Chitinophaga varians: one gene and its partner. The protein of the gene in region 1 interacts with the protein of each later gene in a pairwise test. Links are inferred from orthologs where the notes say so. Each region holds a gene or a part of one and is shown on either strand. Other genes may lie near its edges. The genes, in order: priA and HGH92_RS12600.

Region 1 (9,843 bases):
AAGACTGGAAATAGGCGGTATTCCTTTTGTGTCCATCAATCCCAAGCCCTCACGGCCGGAAGCGCTGGAATATTACAGACGTGTGGCCACCTCGGAAGCACTTAATATCAACCTGTTTGAAGAAGTCAGGGAGCTGCAGCCCAATGGCAACGAGTATTTCATCACTACCACCAAAAGCGCGTATCATGCCCGGCATGTGATCATCGCCACCGGTTTCTATGATATCCCCAACCTGCTGAACGTTCCCGGCGAACAGCTGCCTAAAGTGACACACTACTATAAAGACCCGCATTACTACGCTACCCGCAAAGTAGTAGTGGTAGGCGCTCACAACTCTGCCGTAGACGCTGCACTGGAGACCTATCGCAAAGGCGCGCAGGTGACCATGGTAGTCCGGGAAGGAGAGATCGGCAAAAGAGTAAAATACTGGGTCAAACCGGATATCGAAAACAGGATCAAGGAAGGATCTATCAAAGCATATTTCCACTCCACCATCAAAAGCATCGACGAACAATCGGTGACCATCGATACACCGGACGGAGAAGTATCTTTCGCCAACGATTTTGTGATCGCCATGACGGGCTACCAGCCTGATTTCTCACTGTTGCAAAAAGCAGGCATCCAGCTCTCCGACGATGCTAAAAAACTGCCTGTGTACAACCCGCTGACCATGGAAACCAATATGCCGCACATCTATCTGGCCGGCGTAGTCTGTGGCGGCATGGACACACACGTGTGGTTTATCGAAAACTCCCGCGAACACGCAGACAAAATCATACAGTCAATTACGAATTAAGAATTACGAATTACGAATTAAGGGCTGTTTTATGGTGAGATTACTTAGTAACTTTCCCAATAAAACAGCCCTTAATTCGTAATTCGTAATTCGTAATTCCTAATTTGTAATTAGAGTATATTGACCTCCCGTTCCAGTTCCACTCCAAATTTCTCCTGAACGCTATCCACCACCCGTTGAGACAGCGCATAGATCTCACTGCCTTTGGCATGACCATAATTCACCAGCACCAGTGCCTGTTTCGCGTGCACGCCGGCATCGCCTTCACGGTAGCCTTTCCAGCCGCACTGTTCTATCAACCAGCCTGCCGCCAGCTTGAAATGCCCGTCAGCCAACGGATACGCAACAATCTGCGGGAAGGTCGCTTTTAACGCTTCATATTTGGCCGCATCGATAGACGGGTTCTTGAAAAAGCTGCCGGCATTACCGATTTTAGCGGGGTCAGGCAACTTGGATGTCCGGATATTGATCACCGCCTGGCTGATAGCCTGTATGGACAGCTCTTTGATGCCCATACGCTCCAGCTCCTCGTTGATAGCGCCATAGCTGGTATTAAAGCGGGGTGTTTTATTGAGCCGGTAAGTAACGTTCAGAATAGCAAACTGGTTACGGTATTGTTTTTTGAAGACGCTTTCACGATACCCGAACGCACAGTCATTGTTCGTAAAAGTGACAACCCTGCGGTCTGCCAGGTGCAAGGCTTCCAGTGAATGGAACGTGTCTTTTATCTCCACGCCGTAAGCGCCGATATTCTGCATGGGGCTGGCGCCTACATTGCCTGGTATCAGCGACAGGTTTTCCAGACCGGCCATATCGGCGGCCAGGCAGTACTGCACAAAGCCATGCCAGTTCTCGCCGGCGCCGGCTTTCACATATACGTGGTCGTTATCCTCGTCTACCACCTTCATGCCCTTGATTTCATTTTTGAGCATGAGCCCATCAAAATCCTGTGTAAACAGGATGTTGCTGCCACCGCCCAGGATCATCCGGGGCAATCCCTTTACCCGTGGCTCATCCAGCAGGGCCAGCAACGCAGCTTCACTGTCAAACGAAGCGAAATAACGGCTCATTGCCGGGATGCCAAATGTATTATAGGATTGCAGCAACACATTTTCTGATACCATAATAGCTTAACTTTATATAGCAGCAAATATATCAGAAATTGTATGAAAACAGCTATCGTTATCGGAGCAACAGGTCTTACCGGTACCCATCTGGTAGCCGCACTGTTGCAGGACAACTACTTCAGCAAGGTGAAGGTGCTGGTACGGCAGCCCTGGGCGCATCAGCATCCGGGACTGGAAAGCATCATTGTTGACTTTGATGACGAAAAAAGCCTGGCGGCGGCCATTGAGGGAGACGTGTTTTTTTCCTGCATCGGCACTACCATCAAAAAAGCCGGCACACAGGAGAATTTCCGCGCAGTGGACTACGGTATCAACATCAGGTGCGCCACCATCGCCCGCCGCAAAGACATTCCGCAGTTCCTGATGATCTCTTCCATTGGCGCCAATCCAAAATCTTCCAATTTCTACCTGCGCACCAAAGGACAAACAGAAGAAGCTGTACTGGCCATGGGCTTTGTCGGCACCTACATTTTCCGGCCTTCTTTTCTTCTCGGTGAACGAAAGGAATTCCGCTTCGGAGAATGGCTGGGCAAGTATCTTATCCAGCTGTTTTATTTCCTGCTGCAGGGCCGCTGGAAGAAATACCGGGGCATTAAAGCCGCTACTGTGGCCCAGGCAATGGTGAGGGTCGCCAAACAGTTCGACCCCGGCATTCATATCTTTGAATCCGATGCCATACAAAATTTAGGAATTTAGATACCTTCGCTATCATGAAACGACTTATATTCTTTCTCTCCGTTATATGCATTGCCAGCTTGCCATTGTTAACATCCGCCCAGATTAACAATTACTATCCCGATACCTGGAAAGACAATGCACAGCCTGAAACGGTTGCGCTCACCGGCGCCGCCGCGGAAGCACCTTATTACATCACCAGCTACAAAATATCACGCGACTTCAATATCACGAACCGCGATAAAGCAGAAGCCGTCACACACTATAAAACTATTTACAAGAGAATACACATCAATACCGCCGCTGCTGCCGACAGCCTCACCCAGCTGGCCCTGACGCTGGAAACCAATGAACTGCTGCGTGGCTTTCGTATCCGGTCCCTCCTCCCCGATGGCAAAACCATCAACCTGACAGACCAGACCAGGTCGCTCAAACTCAATGATGGCCGCACTGCGGTGGTGGTCAACAATATCCGGGTACAGGCAGGCGGAGAACTGGAATATGAACTGAGCCTCAAAGAACTGTTCGACTACGCCGGCGCGGATTATCTCCAGTCAGGCATCGCCAGCGGACAGATACAGTTTATGCTGGTAGCTCCCCGTAGCCTGCAATTCAACTTTCATGCGGCCAACGGCGTACCCGGCATTACCGACAGCGTGGCCGGCAACAACCACTACCACCGCGTAGCACTGCAGCAGGTGCCGGCACTGCAAAACAATGATTTCTATTACTTCCTGCCACAGCTGCAACGCATCGATTTTGCCCTGAGCACCGCCACAGAAGGCAGGGACACCACCCGCCTCTCGTGGCAACAGTTCGGACAGGACCTCTATATCCCTTATGTGTCCGTTAATAAAAATGAACAGAAACAACTGGAGAAAGAACTGGACCGCTGGCCCTTTCTGAAATACCGCCTCCCGGTACCACAGCTGATATACCTGGTGGAACAATATATCAAAACAAACTATAGCCTCCGGCCTGCCAGCGATTTCTTTGAACCACAAGACCTGAGCACCATCATCCGTACCAAACAGACAGACCGGAACGGCATGGTGAAACTCATGATGGCAGCATATTACACGTTGAATATTCCCGTGCAGCTGCTGGCTACCGCTTCGCGCGATACCATTCCCTTACAGAAAAACCTGGTAAACCGTGCCGCGGCTAACAATATCCTGCTGTATTTCCCGGCCCAGCAACAGGCGCTGGCCCCAACGGAGATGAATACACGTTATCCGTGCTATCCGCCCCTGTGGAGCAATACGCTCGCGCTTCGCTGCCGTGATACGCTGGTGGGTACAGAAAGCAAAGTGCTCACCGATTTCATCATGACGCCGCAACCACAGTACACCTTCAGCAACAGCACGCTGGAAGCCAGCCTCAGCTCATTGAGCCACCCTGTATGGAAAGTAACACAGTCCTTCGGCGGCTATGGCGGCAGCAATGCTAAAAACGCTTTCATACAGGCCACTACCACAGAGGCACGCAACAATATCTTCAACGCGCTGCTGCCTTTTATGCCGGGCGCACGCACGATCGTATCTGTGGAAGCACAGAATGAAAAGTTCACCAACACGCCACTCGACAAACCAGTGGTGATCAACAGCACCCTGGAAACACCCGCTCTCATTGTGCAGGACGGCGATCATTACCTGCTCAGCATCGGCCAGTTACTGGCCGGTGTTCAGAACTACCAATACCATCTCCCGGAAGGCGACAAACCGGTGCAACTGGCCTTTCCCTACTACCAGGAAAAGCGTGTGCACATTGATCTGCCGGCAGGATATACCCTGGCCGACAAAGCAGCCTTCACGGCAGATATCTCCCATAACAACGTACTGGGGCTCAAAATGAGATGTGAGGAAGAAAACAGCCGGCTGCACATTTTTATCATCGAATGGTACAGCCAGAGCGAGTTAAAAGGAGAAGACAAAAAAGTATTGGGAAATATTCTTGACCGGTTCAAAAAACTACAGCTTCAACAGCTGACGCTGGTGAAAAAACAATAGTTATACACAGTCTACGTCCGGCACAATTACCACAGAGCGGAAACGTTTCTCTGCCAGCAACTGCACGAAAAACTCACGCAACACCTGTTTCACATGGGCGATCACTCTGCTGTCACGGGGAAGTTTGATCAGCATCTCCTGCAGGTAATTGTTCCGGACCCTTGCCACCAGTGGCGCCGCCGGTCCTACCAATTGCGCGCCGATATGCGGCTGCAGCCAGCTGGCCAGTATCTGCGCGGCCTGCTCCACTACCTGCTGGTTTTTATGTCGCAACGTGAGCTTCAGCACCCTGAAAAAAGGTGGATAGCCAAACTGTTGCCGCTCGGCAATCTCCGCTTCATACATGCTCTTATAATCGTGTTCGCTCACAAAATGCAGTATAGGATGACGGGTATTGCTGGCCTGTATCAACACCTTTCCCATTCCGTGTTTACGGCCGGCACGGCCGCTCACCTGCTCCATCAGTTGAAACGCCCTTTCATTCACCCTGAAATCGGGATAGCTCAACAGGCTATCGGCACTGAGGATGCCCACCAGGTTCACGTTATCGAAGTCCAGTCCTTTCACCACCATCTGCGTGCCTACCAGGATATCGATCTCCTGCTCTTCCAGCAAACGGATCATTTTATTGTGACTGTCCTTATTACGGATAGAATCCACGTCCATACGCGCAATACGCGCTTCAGGAAACAATTGCTGCAGATCGTCTTCTATCTTTTCGGTACCAAAACTTTTCGGGATGAGCGATTGTGAGCCACAGGCTTCGCAGGTATACACATAGGGATAACGGGTGCCGCAATAGTGGCAATGCAGTTTATCCTGATTACGGTGATAGGTCAGTGATACATCACATTGTTTGCAATGCGGTATCCAGCCACAGGTGGTGCATAGCAGGAACGGCGCATACCCGCGGCGGTTCTGAAAAAGGATCACCTGCTTTTTCTCTGTGAGGCTTTGGGTGATCGCTGTTTTTAATGCCTGCGTGAAATTGCCGTCCATGGTTTTTTCGGCCATTTCCTGTTTGATGTCCACCACTTCGATGGCAGGCATCTGTATGCCGCCGAAACGTTCGTTCAGCTCTACCAGCCCATACTTGCCCTGCTGCGCGTTGTAATAGGATTCCAGCGCCGGTGTAGCAGAACCCAGCAGCACTTTGGCTTTGAAGAGGCTGGCATAATAGATGGCCGCATCACGCGCATGATAGCGTGGCGCGGGGTCCTGTTGTTTATAGGAAGCGTCGTGTTCTTCATCGAGGATGATCAGTCCCAGGTCGCGGAAAGGCAGCAGCAGGCTGGAACGCGCGCCCAGCACAATCTGCACTTCGCCGTTTTTGACTTTGTTCCATATCTCCACCCTTTCGTTGTTGCTGAAGCGGGAGTGATAGATGGCAATGCTGCTGCCGAAGTGTTTCTGCAGCCGTGTGATGATCTGCGCGGTAAGCGCTATTTCGGGCAACAGATACAGCACCTGCCGGCCAGAGGCCAGGCATTCTTCCATCATCTTCACATATATCTGTGTTTTGCCGCTGGAGGTAACACCATGCAACAAGGTTACCTGCTTCTCTTCGAAATGACGGCGGATAGCCTGCAAGGCCACCTCCTGTGAAGGGCTCAGGCTGAAGTCGATCTGTGCGTCCACCTTGCCGGTACGGATTCTGTCGACTGTCCTTTTTTCTATCCAGAGAATATTTTTGTCGACCAGCCCTTTCAGCTGGGCCGTGGTGGCGCCTGATTTCTTCAGCAGATCATTTTGTTTTACGCTGCCTTCCGTTTTCTGCAGGTGCAGGTAAGCCAGTAGCAGCTCCATTTGTTTGGGTGCGCGGCCCATATCATTGAAGAGCGCTGCCAGCTGTTCTTCGTCGTGATAGTCGGCATGCAGCTGTACGAAATTTTCCTTTTTTTCCCGGTAAACTTCTTTCAGCTCTTCATAAATGAGACATACTTTTTTCTCGATCAGTTTTTTGATGACGGAATACACTTCCGATTTATCGAGGATCAATTGCACTTCTTCAATGCGCAGTTCTTTACGGATATGCAGCGCCTCCGCGATGAGATATTCGTCATCATCGAGGGCGGTAAAATCATCGCCGTAGGCATCATTATACAACAACAGTGTTTCGCTGGAAAGCTTCAGGTGCGCTGGAAGCGCGGCGTTGAGGACTTCTCCTTCGCTGCACATATAATAGCTGGCTATCCATGACCAGAAGGCTAACTGTGTGGGATATACGACAGGGTCTTTGTCCAGCATATCCAGCAGTGGCTTGGTCTTATAGGCAGGCGCCTGTTCGTGCACCGCCTTCACGATGCCCGCATACTTTTTTTGTTTTCCGAGCTGTACTGCCACACGGCTTCCCGGCTGTAAAGCATGCTCCATGCTTTCAGGGACTGCATACGTATAATTTTTAGGAAGGGCCAGCGGCAGTATTACATCAGCGTACTTCATCCTACGGGTTGCAATGTTGGATAATGACGGTATTTCCGGAGTTCCCGGTCCATGATGTCATAGGTCTGTTGTTTCAGGCTGTTGATATCATCGAGGGTAAGCCCTGTCACCGGGATGGCAGGCAGAAACACCACGCGGCATTTACCGGGGTTGAGATGCATAGGGCCGGTATGAGGCAACCGGTCTCCGGCATCAACGTATAACACTGGTTTGATAGGAATCTGCATTTCGATGGCCATCCGGAAGGCGCCGTTGTGGAACGGGCGCAATGGCTCATTGGATTCGTTGGTGGTCCCTTCAGGGAACACCAGGATGGAGATACCGGCCTTCAGGGCACTCATCATCTCTCTCACGCTTCGTGCACGGGCCGATGCGTTGGACCGGTCCACGGACACGACAGAGTTTTTATAAATGAAGCCGAATGCGGGAATTTTGGCCATTTCCACTTTCCCCAGCGGGCGGAACGGCAGCCGCATTACTTTTACGGCAATGGCCGCGTCCAGGTAGGAACGGTGGTTCACCACATAGATACAAGGTTCTTTATCTTTCTCTTTTTCACAGTCATATTTACGGGTAACCCTCATCCCTACTGCCGGAAACCACACATGCGCCCAGAAACGCAGGAAATAAAAAATGATATTTCCACCCTTTTCCTTCCCCAGCAATGACGCCAGGAAAATTGGCGGCAGGATCAGGAACATGATGGACAGGAAAACGATAGCGGCGTACACAACATAAATTACACGCAACGGTTTCAGTAGAAAATTCATAAACGCCTTGTAAATGTGAATGATGGCGGAAAACTACGACTTTTTTCTGTCTTATCCGCCTTTGCGTGTACTACTCGCAGGCACAGGTCCAGTCTTTTTCCAGGTCAATACAGGTGATCACTTTCGCGTGCTGTTGGTCACATGGAGCAAAGACAATACGGAGGTGCTGCCCTTCATGGGAATAGCCTTCCAGTGCATAGGTAGGGCATGGCTGGTCGTTCGGATTGGATTTTGCCGGATTTACAGTACCAGTGGACAGGATTTCCTGCACTTCTTCTTTTGTCACATGACGGCATTCCATCCGACAAATGGCATGCCTTGTATATTCCAGCTGTGCCTGCCGGTTGAGCGCTCCTTCAGGTACATCGGCAGACATTCTGCCGGAAGGGGTTACTACGGGCTTGTCCGTAATTGGCGCAGAAGCTTTTTTATCGCTTCCTTTCCACCACTCCTGATGCCAGCCGGCAAACAATAATAATCCCAGTAAAATAACGGGCAGGTACTTTTGCAATGATCTCATAGTTCGATTAACAGACTCACCTTTTAAGAAAAGCGGCCCTAAATTACTTAATAATTACTTACCAAACTATGACATAAAAAGTTCCTACCTTTGCCCTCCTTTATGGAACAGGTTAAAACAGTAGCATTTCATACACTCGGCTGTAAGCTGAATTTTTCAGAAACCTCCACTTTGAGCAGGTTGCTGGAACAGGACGGGTTTGTTAAGACGGATTTTGAGAATACGGCAGATGTGTATGTCATCAACACCTGCTCAGTGACAGATAACGCCGATAAGGAATGCCGGCAGCTGGTACGTCGTATCCAGCGCCGCGCACCGGAAAGCATGGTGGTCATCACCGGCTGTTACGCCCAGCTCAAACCACAGGAAATCGCTTCTATTGAAGGGGTGGACCTGGTACTGGGCGCCGCTGAAAAATTCAACATCACCGAGCACCTGAAAACGCTCACCAAAGGCAACAGCGCCAAAATCTGCTCCTGCGACATCGAAGATGTCAATACCTTCCATGCCTCCTATTCCGTTAACGACCGTACCCGCACCTTCCTGAAAGTACAGGATGGCTGCGACTACAGCTGTACCTTCTGCACCATCCCCATGGCCAGAGGCAAAAGCCGCAGTGACAGTGTTAACAGCGTAGTGGAAAATGCCGTTCAGCTGGCAGCCAGCGGCGTAAAGGAAATCGTGCTCACTGGCGTTAACCTGGGCGACTTCGGCAAAGGCCTCCACGGCGGCAAAAAAAGAGAAGAATCATTTTATGAACTGATACAGGAACTGGACAAAGTGGAAGGCATCGAACGTTACCGCATCTCTTCCATAGAACCCAACCTGCTCAGCAATGAGATCATAGAATTTGTGGCCAACAGCCAGCGGTTCATGCCTCATTTCCATATACCGCTGCAGAGCGGCAACAACGAAATACTGGGCCTCATGCGCCGCCGGTACCGCCGCGAACTGTACGCGGAAAAAGTAGCGCTCATCAAACAGTTCATGCCACACTGCTCCATCGGGGTAGACGTGATCGTTGGCTTCCCCTCTGAAAGCGATGCCCATTTTCAGGACACCTACGATTTCCTTCACGGCCTCGATGTGTCCTATCTGCATGTATTCACCTATTCCGAAAGGGCCAATACCCCCGCACTCGAAATCAATCCTGTAGTGCCGGTCAACATTCGCCACGAACGCAATAAACAATTGCGTAACCTCAGCCACAAAAAACAACAGTACTTCCAGGAACAACACCTGAACCAAACCCGTAAAGTATTGTTTGAAAGCCACAGCAAAGACGGCATGATGGAAGGTTATACCGATAACTACATCCGTGTGACCACCCACTTCCGCGAAGAATGGGTGAATCAGCTGGTGGACTGGGAACTGCGATAAATCCGCTATCAGGAAGGTTTACGGCGTAGTACATACCCCCAGAACCGGTCATGCAGCGTAATCAGGTTGCCGATCAGATAGTAATCTTTCAGGTTATTTTTGATGCTGCTGCGCATAATACGCA
Region 2 (9,492 bases), 1.7 Mb from region 1 along the record:
CCAGCGTCTCTTCAATATACGCCTCTTTTGTATAATGTGTAGTGTCTCTGATTTTCAACCTCTTGCGGAAGCCACCGTTTTGTTGGCAGGCAACGAGGATGATCAGGGCCAATAAAGAGAGGGTCGTGTAAAAACGTACGGTCATAAGAGTAATGGATGTGATTAAGAAACAAGAACAAACATGACAACAAACAGTATGGGATTAGCTACTGCTTTATCGCATAAATGTATGAAATATATACAGTTTGAAGGAGGATTTGGGATTTAACAAATGAAAATAAAAATTTGAAAATTTGGATATTGAAAGTTGTTTCAGGTCTCCAAATTTTCAAATCTTCAAATAGTTTTATAGTTTGATTTCTTCGTCATTAGCGTCGAAGAAACGGTATTCAGTGAGGTGGTAGTTGGTGTCTGCTTTGAGTTTGATCCACTTTTTGTATTGGAAATACCATCTCCATTGTTTGGAGGTAAGGAAGCCCTTTGTCAGGTAAGCGTACAGGATCGGGTGTACGCGGATGGTCAGTCCTTTGTGTTGGTGGTTCAGGAGGTATTGCAGGTTTTTCTCGATATCTTCCAGTATCAGCATAGAAGCGCCGATTTTGCCTGTACCGCGGCAGGTGGGGCAATCTTCGGCCACCGAAATGGTGATTTCCGGTTTTACGCGCTGGCGGGTGATTTGCATCAGCCCGAATTTGGAGATAGGCAGAATGGTATGTTTGGCCCTGTCCTGCGCCATGAATTTCTCCATGGCTTCGAAAACGGTCTTTTTGTTTTCCGGCAGTTTCATATCGATAAAGTCGATGATGATAATACCGCCAAGGTCGCGCAGCCGGAGCTGACGGGCAATTTCTGCAGCAGCTTCCAGGTTGGACGCGAGGGCGTTTTGTTCCTGGTTGTTGCTCGAGCTTTTATAGCCGCTGTTAACGTCTATTACATGCAGGGCTTCCGTTGCTTCAATGATGAGGTACACGCCGCTGTCGAGGTTGACGGTTTTCCCGAAGGAAGCCTTTACCTGGCGGGTGATACCAAAGTTGTCGAAGATGGGTGAGCCGTTATTGTAGTAGTTAACGATGTCCTGCTTTTCCGGAGCGATCTTCTGGATATACGTTTTGGTATCTGTATAGATATTTTTATCGTTGATCACGATCCGGTTGAAGCTCTCGTTGAGCAGGTCACGAAGGATACTGGTGGTTTTGGTTTGCTCGCTCAGAATTTTCTGGGGAGCCTGGGCACCGTTCAGGTTGGACTGGATATTTTTCCAGGTTTGAACGAGCGTGGTCAGATCTTCGTGCAGTTCAGCTGTCTTCTTTCCTTCCGCAGCGGTCCGTACAATCACGCCGAAATTAGGCGGTTTGATGGCTTCCACGATTTTCTGCAATCTTTTTCTTTCTTCGGAAGAATGGATTTTTTTAGAAACCGCTACAATATCGTTAAAGGGAGTTAACACGATGAATCTTCCGGGAAGAGAAATTTCGCAGCTCAGGCGGGGGCCTTTGGAAGAAATGGGTTCTTTCAGGATCTGTACGAGGATGTTGGGTTTACCGCCGAGTACGTCAGTGATTTTTCCTGTTTTAACTATTTCCGGTTCATTTTTAAACTTAGTGAAATCAAATCCTTCAGGTGTTTTATCGCTGATGGCAGTTGCAGTAAATTTAAGAATGGAACGGATATAGGGGCTGAGATCCGTATAATGTAAAAAGGCATCCTTCTCGAAGCCTACGTCCACAAATGCAGCATTCAAGCCGGGTATCAGCTTTTTCACTTTGCCCAGGTATAAATCGCCTACTGCAAAGTTAGGGTTGCCGCTTTCGTGATGCAGTTCCACTAACTTTTTATCTTCCAGTAACGCAATTTCCACACCTGTGGGAGCCGCATTTATAATAAGTTCCTTGTTCAAGCGTCCAAAATTTTAACCTTTAAAACTTCACCTTTTATGCTATGCACACAGCTATGTAAGAACAGCTTACTGCATACCAAACAATAGCTCACTATAAAGTTAGCATATTCTTCACCGATGTGATGATGGATTGCTTAAGGGTTCAGCGATCACTGCAGGCAACGTCCGGGGATCTGGTTGCGGGATCTATGGAAACAACCTGCATGACTCAGGCAATTTAAGATTAAATGCCAGAATCATGCAGGGTATATGAAAATTTTTTATCCGACCACCGCGCCGGGAAATACCTGGTTAGTATAAATGGCGGGAAACTGGAGTAATTATTTCTTCTTACTTTTATGCCGGTTCTTTCTCAGTCTTTTTTTACGCTTGTGAGTGGCAATTTTATGTCTTTTTCTTTTCTTACCGCAAGGCATACGCTTATACGTTTTTAAATGATGGAAAAAATAAAATATTATTGAATGCTCTTAATATAGCTGTCTACTTCTTTTTTCAACTCCGGATCGGTCATGGCCTGTTTGCTTTTTTCAAACAACTCAATCGCTTTCTGTTTGTTGCCTTTGCTTCTGTAGGATTCTGCCAGCACAAACAGTACTTTGGCATTGTCCGGGTGTTTCTGCATCACGCCTTCGAGTCTTTCGATAGCTTTATCATACTGGCCTGATGTAATGGCCAGGTTCGCTAAAGTAACCTGTGCGTCGATATTATCAGGATTTTTGGCTACGACTTCCTTCAATTTGGCAACTCCCTTCATCGGTTCGCCGGTGTTCATATACACCATGGCCTGTGATATCTTCAGGGTGTCGTTGGCCGGGTTCAGCTGAATCGCCTGTTCAAACAGTGCGCTAGCCTGGTCGGCTTCCCATTTTGCAATTCGTGGATCCTGAGCATGTTGCAGGTGAGCCAGAAACAAATTGGCTGCAAAGGTGAGGCTTTTTTCGGAATTTTCCAACTTAGCGGCTTCGCCAAGATAATGAGCCGCCACAGGAAGCTGGTTGAGGCTGTCCCAGGTATTATACAACTGTTTGTACGCAGCTATTTGCTGGGCTTTCACGTCCCCGCGTACAACGTTGGTCTCAATCGTGTTGATTAATAATAATTTTTCAGCAGGAATCTTCCCTTTCGCCGTTTCCAGTAGTTCGGAAAAGGCAATAGGCTCTACACCCTGACCGCCCTGCATAGGAGCGGCAGTTGACATAGCTTGCTTATCTGACCGGGGTACAGTACGGCCAAAAGCATATAAAACCACCAATAGTGCTACAGCTGCACCAACCAGGAGAACTTGTGACTTTCGCATCGCCTAAAGATTAGGCTGCAAAACTAAGAACTTTTAAGCTTCTTTACCTCAGCAACAAATTCTTTAGATGGCTTGAACGCCGGAATAAAATGCTCCGGAATCTCCACCGCTACGTTCTTCTTGATGTTGCGGCCAATCTTGGCGGCCCTTTTCTTTGTGATAAAACTGCCAAACCCACGGATGTAGATGTGTTCACCGTTGGCAAGAGCTTCTTTCACCTCTTTAAACATAGCCTCCAGTGTGACTAAAACATCTACTTTGGGGATGCCGGTTTTTTCAGCAATGTTGTTTATTAAATCAGCTTTTCTCATATGAAAGCGAGAGGATTACTTTACTCTCAAAGTTAATTTAAAAATTTTAATTGCTGAATTTTAAGCAAATAAATTTTATCATTTTTTCTTATACCTGTATTGATGATAATTTACATTTATTTGCAGGCCCGGAAACGGTATCTGGTGTACCTCCATAGGGTTTTAGGACAGCTTTTACCATATCAATTTACTAAATAATTTTATTAAAATAATATATAAATGGCCGATTCCCGACTTTTTTTTACAGAAAAATTATTGGAGTGGAACCAGCTCAGCAACACCCGTACCATGCCCTGGAAGGGTGAAAAAGACCCCTACCGGATATGGCTGTCCGAAATTATCCTCCAGCAAACCCGCGTGGAACAAGGATTACCCTACTACCAGAAATTTATTGAGCACTATCCCACCGCCACCAAACTGGCCCAGGCCCCGGAAGAAGAAGTATTCCGCCTCTGGCAAGGCCTCGGGTACTACGCCCGCTGCAAAAACATGCTGGCGGCCGCCCGGGAAATTGCCACTACCTATAAAGGCAAATTTCCCGGTACCTACGACCAGATCAAGGCCCTGAAAGGAATAGGCGCCTACACAGCCGCCGCTGTCGCCTCCTTCGGCTTCCATCTCCCCTATGCAGTGCTGGACGGCAACGTATACCGCGTCCTCTCCCGCTACTTTGCCATCGACACGCCGATAGACAGCACCGCCGGTAAAAAACAGTTCGGCGACCTGGCGCAGGAACTCCTGCCCGCTGACCAACCAGCCGCTTATAATCAAAGCATTATGGACTTCGGCGCAGTGGTCTGCAAACCGCAACAACCCAATTGCAAAGAATGTCCGCTCAACCGGAAATGCCTGGCCCGCCAGCAGCAACTGGTAGACGTTCTCCCGGTAAAATCCAAAAAACTCCAGATCAAAAAACGTTATTTCAACCACTTCCTCGTGGAATTCAACGATAAAATCTATATCCGGAAAAGGACCGAAAAAGATATCTGGCAAAACCTGCACGAATTTATCCTGATCGAAACGCCGGAGGCGGCAGAGCTCGACGAACTCCGGAAAAATGACACCTTCCGGCAGCTTTTCGGTAAAACACCTTTTACAGTCATTAATGTCTCCGCCCCGCAAAAACAGCAACTTACCCATCAAACCATCCACAGCCGCTTCTTTACCCTCGAAATAAAGCAGGCGCTGCCACCCGGCGACTACCAGCTCGTTTCCCGCAAAACACTTGATAAATACGCATTTCCAAAAACCATCACCGCCTTTTTGCAAAGTAAAAAGCTGCAATTGTTCTAACATGAAACATATATTAAAAAATTAAAATTCATTATTTGGTTAGATTACAGGAAGTTATAATACATGCGGCCATTCATGCTTAACACGCTGCCAGCAAGAAATTTTTCACCGTCGATTGGAAAAAAATATTAACTTTAAGAAGGTTGTTTATTTATAAAAGAAGAACCTTTTAACAATAGACTAAAAAAACCTACAACTATGAGAGGTGTTAATAAAGTAATTCTGATAGGCAATTTAGGCAGAGACCCGGACGTGCAGTTTCTCGAAGGTAACATCGCAGTAGCGAAGTTTTCCCTGGCTACCACCGAAACCTTTAAAGACAGGGCGGGAAAACTTATTTCTCAAACAGAATGGCATACAGTAGTGCTTTGGCGCGGACTGGCAGAGCTGGCCCAGAAGTACCTTCACAAAGGCAGCCTGGTCTATATTGAAGGACGCCTGCGCACCCGCAGCTGGGAAGACAAGGAAGGCAACAAAAAATTCGCAACTGAAGTTGTAGGAGACAACCTGGTTATGCTGGACAAACGCATGGACCTCAACAGCTCAGACCACCCCATACCTCACCACAGCAGTTCAGGATCTTCAAGCGGAGACAATTTCGCAAACAATATGGAAATTCCCCCTTCGCTGAACGAGCCCGCAGACGATCTGCCTTTTTAGTCATCTGATAAAATATTAAGTTTCCGAAAGTACGTAATCCCATATAGGGACATTACTTATATTTGCGTGCAAGGAAATGTAGTTGTGTGAATTACCTTTCCTGTTTTTTTGATTGATTACATCAAAGCTAAATATCTTGGAGATCCTCTCGGCAAGCAACATGTCCTGTTTGTTACAAGTAAATACACCTATCGCAACGCCAAACATGGTGGTATTCCTACTTGTTATTTTTGTAATACTGCTGCTTACCTTTATCGTTTCCGGTGCAGAAGTAGCGTTCTTTTCCCTGAACTACAAGGACCTGAACGTGCTCAAAACAAGACAGAACACCTCCGGCAAACTGATTACCAAACTGCTGGAAAAACCAAAATCACTCCTGGCATCCCTTCAGATTGCCGGCATCATCCTCATGATCGCCTTTATCATGATCACCAATTACCTGGTGACACAAATGGAAGACCTGCAAACCCTGCCGGTAGTGTCCTTTGTGGTGAGGATTTCAATGATCTGCCTCATTCTCCTGTTTTTCGGACAGATACTCCCCCGCGTATGGGCAGCCCAGAACAATATCCGCTTCGCTACCTACTTCGCGTGGTTCGTCAGCCTCATTCATGCCACCCTGGAACCTGTCAGCGACTTTTTCGTTGGCATCAGCGGCAGCATTGAAGCCCGCCTGTTTCACCGCGGCGCCGGCCCCGTCAATTACCACGAAATTGATGAAGCCATTGAAATGAGTGTGGACCCCACCGCATCCCAGGAAGAGAAAAATATCCTCAAAGGCATTCTCAAATTCGGCAATATCACCGTTAAACAGATCATGCGCGGCCGCCTCGATGTAAACGGGATTGAATATGACAGCACCTTTGAAGAAGTGATCAAATACGTGGCAGACCTGCATTACTCCCGCCTCCCGGTATACAAGGGCAACCTCGACAGCATCGTGGGCGTCATCCATACCAAAGACCTGCTCCCCCACCTCGATAAAGGGAATAAATTCGACTGGCACGAAGTAATGCGCCAGCCTTTTTTTGTACACGGCCACAAACTGATCGAAGACCTCCTCTCTGAGTTCCAGAGCAGACGCATGCACTTTGCGGTAGTGGTAGACGAATTCGGTGGCACCTCCGGTATCGTTACCCTCGAAGACATCATGGAAGAAGTGATCGGCGATATCAAAGATGAATTTGATGAGGAAGAATTCAACTACAGCAAACTGGACAACTTCACCTACGTTTTTGAAGGCAAAACCATGCTGAACGACGTTTGCCGTATCATGAACATCCCGCCGGAAACCTTCGAATCAGTAAAAGGCGAAAGCGACTCCCTCGGAGGCCTCATCCTCGAACTGGCAGGAAAATTTCCGGAGGAAAACAGCGTTATCAATTACAACAACTACGATTTCACTGTACTGGAAGTCACTAAAATGCGCATCCAGAAAGTACAGGTCACCATACGGCCGGACGCCGCCGAAGAAGCGTAATCCAGCCCTGTTAAACGATTTCAGAAAAAATGCCATACTTCAAAGGAAAGGGCGCCGCCCTCCTGTCCCTGCTGATCACTATCCTGGCCGTTGCATGCAACACACCGCCCACGCCAAAGCCCAGGGGCTTCTTCCTGATGAAATTCCCGGAAAAAAAATACCGGACCTTCGATGTGCCTGGCTACCCGTATACCTTTGAATATCCGGTATACGCCAACGTGGTAAAAGATACCTCCTTCTTTGGGGAAAAGCCTGAAAATCCTTACTGGATCAATATCGATTTCCCCACTCTGAACGGTAAAATATATCTCAGCTATAAAATCATCGGCAAAGGCAACAGCTTCCAGCAATTGGTGGACGATGCCTATAAAATGACCTACAAACACACCTACAAGGCGGAATACATTGACGAAAACAAAATCCATACGCCCAACCATGTTGCCGGCACCTTCTATGAAGTAGGCGGCAACGCAGCCTCTGCCAAACAGTTCTTTGCCACCGACTCCGTACAACACTTCCTGCGGGGCGCTCTCTACTTCTATGCCCCTCCTCAGGCCGACTCCCTGGCGCCTGTGAACGCATTCCTGGAAAAAGATATGTGGCACCTGGTGGAAACCCTCCGCTGGAGATAAGCCGGCAATCACGTAACTTTGTGGTCTTTAAATGCTTGTTCGTCCCCCACAGGACAAACAAAAGACCATAACCCGATGATTATCATTGACGATAAATACATTAGTGACGAAGTAGTTGAAGAGCAGTTCGTATGCAATCTGTCAGCCTGTAAAGGCGCCTGCTGTGTAGCGGGCGACTGCGGCGCTCCCCTTGACAAAGACGAAACTAAAACCCTGAAGAAAATCTACCCGAAGATCAAATCCTACCTGCGGCAGGAAGGTATCGACGAAATTGAACGTACCGGTACCAACACCACCGATAAGGAATATGGATATGTGACGCCTATCGTGAACAAAGGCATCTGCGCCTATGCCTCCATCGATGAACATGGCATCGTAGGCTGCGGCATCGAAAAAGCATACAACGACGGCGTAGTGGATTTCAAAAAGCCCATCTCCTGCCACCTCTATCCCATCCGGATAAAAAAATATGAGTCGTTTGAAGCGGTTAATTATGACCGCTGGGACATCTGCAAACCTGCTTGTAAAAACGGCCGGTCCCTGAAAGTTCCGGTATACCGATTCCTGAAGGATGCTATTATCAGAAAATACGGCACGGAATTTTATGAAGTGCTGGATAAAATCGCCACCAAGAAATACTAAATCACCCGTTGATTTGGATTGTTGAGATTTTGTTATTTAATGATTCAGAAGGAGTTATTTGAGCAGCGGCTATCACGCAATGCTTAAATACGCTATATTTATCAAGGAATTATCGTTTGCTTATGCATCAAACAGCCTCCACTTTCCTCGAAGCAAGTGAAAAAAAAGCATTAGATCTCGGTCACCGCCAGACGATCAACTTCAACATAGGAAAATATAATGCCGCTGTAAAAGTCGGTAAACAGCAGTTTGCAGACCTGCCGGTAGCGCGTGAAAGGGCCAAGAACATCAAGTGGAGAGCTATAGAGCATCTGGACAACCATCTCGAAGAATTTGAGATGAACTTCACCAAACGTGGCGGCAAAGTTATCTGGGCCGAAACAGCCGAACAGGTACAACAGGAAATCCTCGCCATCTGCCAGGCCAAACAATGCAAAAGCATTGTCAAAAGCAAATCCATGGCCACAGAGGAAGTTCACCTGAACGACTTTCTCGCGCAACATAATATTGAATGCGTGGAAACCGACCTGGGAGAATATATCCAGCAGCTGGACGGCGAACCGCCTTATCATATTGTAACACCGGCCATGCATAAAAGCAAGGAAGATGTGGCCCGTCTCTTTGCGGAAAAACTGGGCACGCCGCCGGACCTCACTCCTGAGCAACTGACACTTGTTGCCCGCGAAAAACTCAGACAAAAATACCTGGAAGCGGAAATAGGCATTACCGGTGCCAACTTCATCCTCGCTGATACCGGCTCTGTGGCCGTTACGGAAAATGAAGGCAATGCCCGCCTGAGCACCGCCTTCCCCAAAACACATATTGTACTGGTAGGCATCGAGAAAGTACTGCCTTCTGTGGCAGACCTGGCGCTGTTCTGGCCACTGCTGGCCACCTATGGCACCGGCCAGAAAGTAACGGCATATAACAGCATCTTCAGCGGCCCGCGCCAGGAAGGTGAAACAGACGGCCCTGAAGAAATGTACGTTATCCTGATGGACAACGGCCGTACCAATATCCTTCAGGACACCGCCGCCCGTGAAAGCCTTTACTGTATCCGTTGCGGCTCCTGCCTCAACGCCTGCCCCGTTTATAAAAACATCGGCGGCCATAGCTACGCCACCACCTACAGCGGTCCAATCGGCTCTGTTATCACCCCCCATCTCAAAGGGATGGACAACTATATGCACCTCAGTTTTGCATCTTCCCTTTGCGGTAATTGTACTGAAGTATGCCCTGTCCGTATCAATCTGCATGAACTGTTGCTTCACAACCGCCAG

The links.
Region 2: the proteins of priA (region 1) and HGH92_RS12600 interact in binary tests that used the Escherichia coli proteins (3 or more experiments, as listed by UniProt). The link is inferred for Chitinophaga varians from one-to-one orthologs.

The regions. Positions count from the first base shown.
Region 1 is NZ_JABAIA010000001.1:1,326,449-1,336,291, forward strand. Bases 4,329-7,449 are described here. They hold priA (primosomal protein N'), read right to left. Parts: upstream 7,050-7,449; coding sequence 4,608-7,049; downstream 4,329-4,607. Other genes in these bases: HGH92_RS05360 (hypothetical protein), read left to right, coding at 4,329-4,607; HGH92_RS05370 (lysophospholipid acyltransferase family protein), read right to left, coding at 7,046-7,449. Outside these bases: HGH92_RS05345 (YpdA family putative bacillithiol disulfide reductase), read left to right, coding at 1-796; murB (UDP-N-acetylmuramate dehydrogenase), read right to left, coding at 907-1,920; HGH92_RS05355 (oxidoreductase), read left to right, coding at 1,963-2,619; more of HGH92_RS05360, read left to right, coding at 2,634-4,328; more of HGH92_RS05370, read right to left, coding at 7,450-7,819; HGH92_RS05375 (DUF4258 domain-containing protein), read right to left, coding at 7,890-8,339; tRNA (N(6)-L-threonylcarbamoyladenosine(37)-C(2))-methylthiotransferase MtaB, read left to right, coding at 8,442-9,719; HGH92_RS05385 (MFS transporter), read right to left, coding at 9,728-9,843.
Region 2 is NZ_JABAIA010000001.1:3,072,565-3,082,056, reverse strand. Bases 3,958-6,727 are described here. They hold HGH92_RS12600 (single-stranded DNA-binding protein), read left to right. Parts: upstream 3,958-4,996; coding sequence 4,997-5,458; downstream 5,459-6,727. Other genes in these bases: gldE (gliding motility-associated protein GldE), read left to right, coding at 5,619-6,727; mutY (A/G-specific adenine glycosylase), read left to right, coding at 3,958-4,798. Outside these bases: HGH92_RS12625 (murein L,D-transpeptidase), read right to left, coding at 1-145; HGH92_RS12620 (Rne/Rng family ribonuclease), read right to left, coding at 347-1,897; HGH92_RS12615 (tetratricopeptide repeat protein), read right to left, coding at 2,352-3,194; HGH92_RS12610 (HU family DNA-binding protein), read right to left, coding at 3,218-3,505; more of mutY, read left to right, coding at 3,725-3,957; more of gldE, read left to right, coding at 6,728-6,938; HGH92_RS12590 (hypothetical protein), read left to right, coding at 6,968-7,570; HGH92_RS12585 (DUF3109 family protein), read left to right, coding at 7,646-8,212; HGH92_RS12580 (LutB/LldF family L-lactate oxidation iron-sulfur protein), read left to right, coding at 8,335-9,492. UniProt on the Escherichia coli protein: Plays an important role in DNA replication, recombination and repair. Binds to ssDNA and to an array of partner proteins to recruit them to their sites of action during DNA metabolism. Acts as a sliding platform that migrates on DNA via reptation.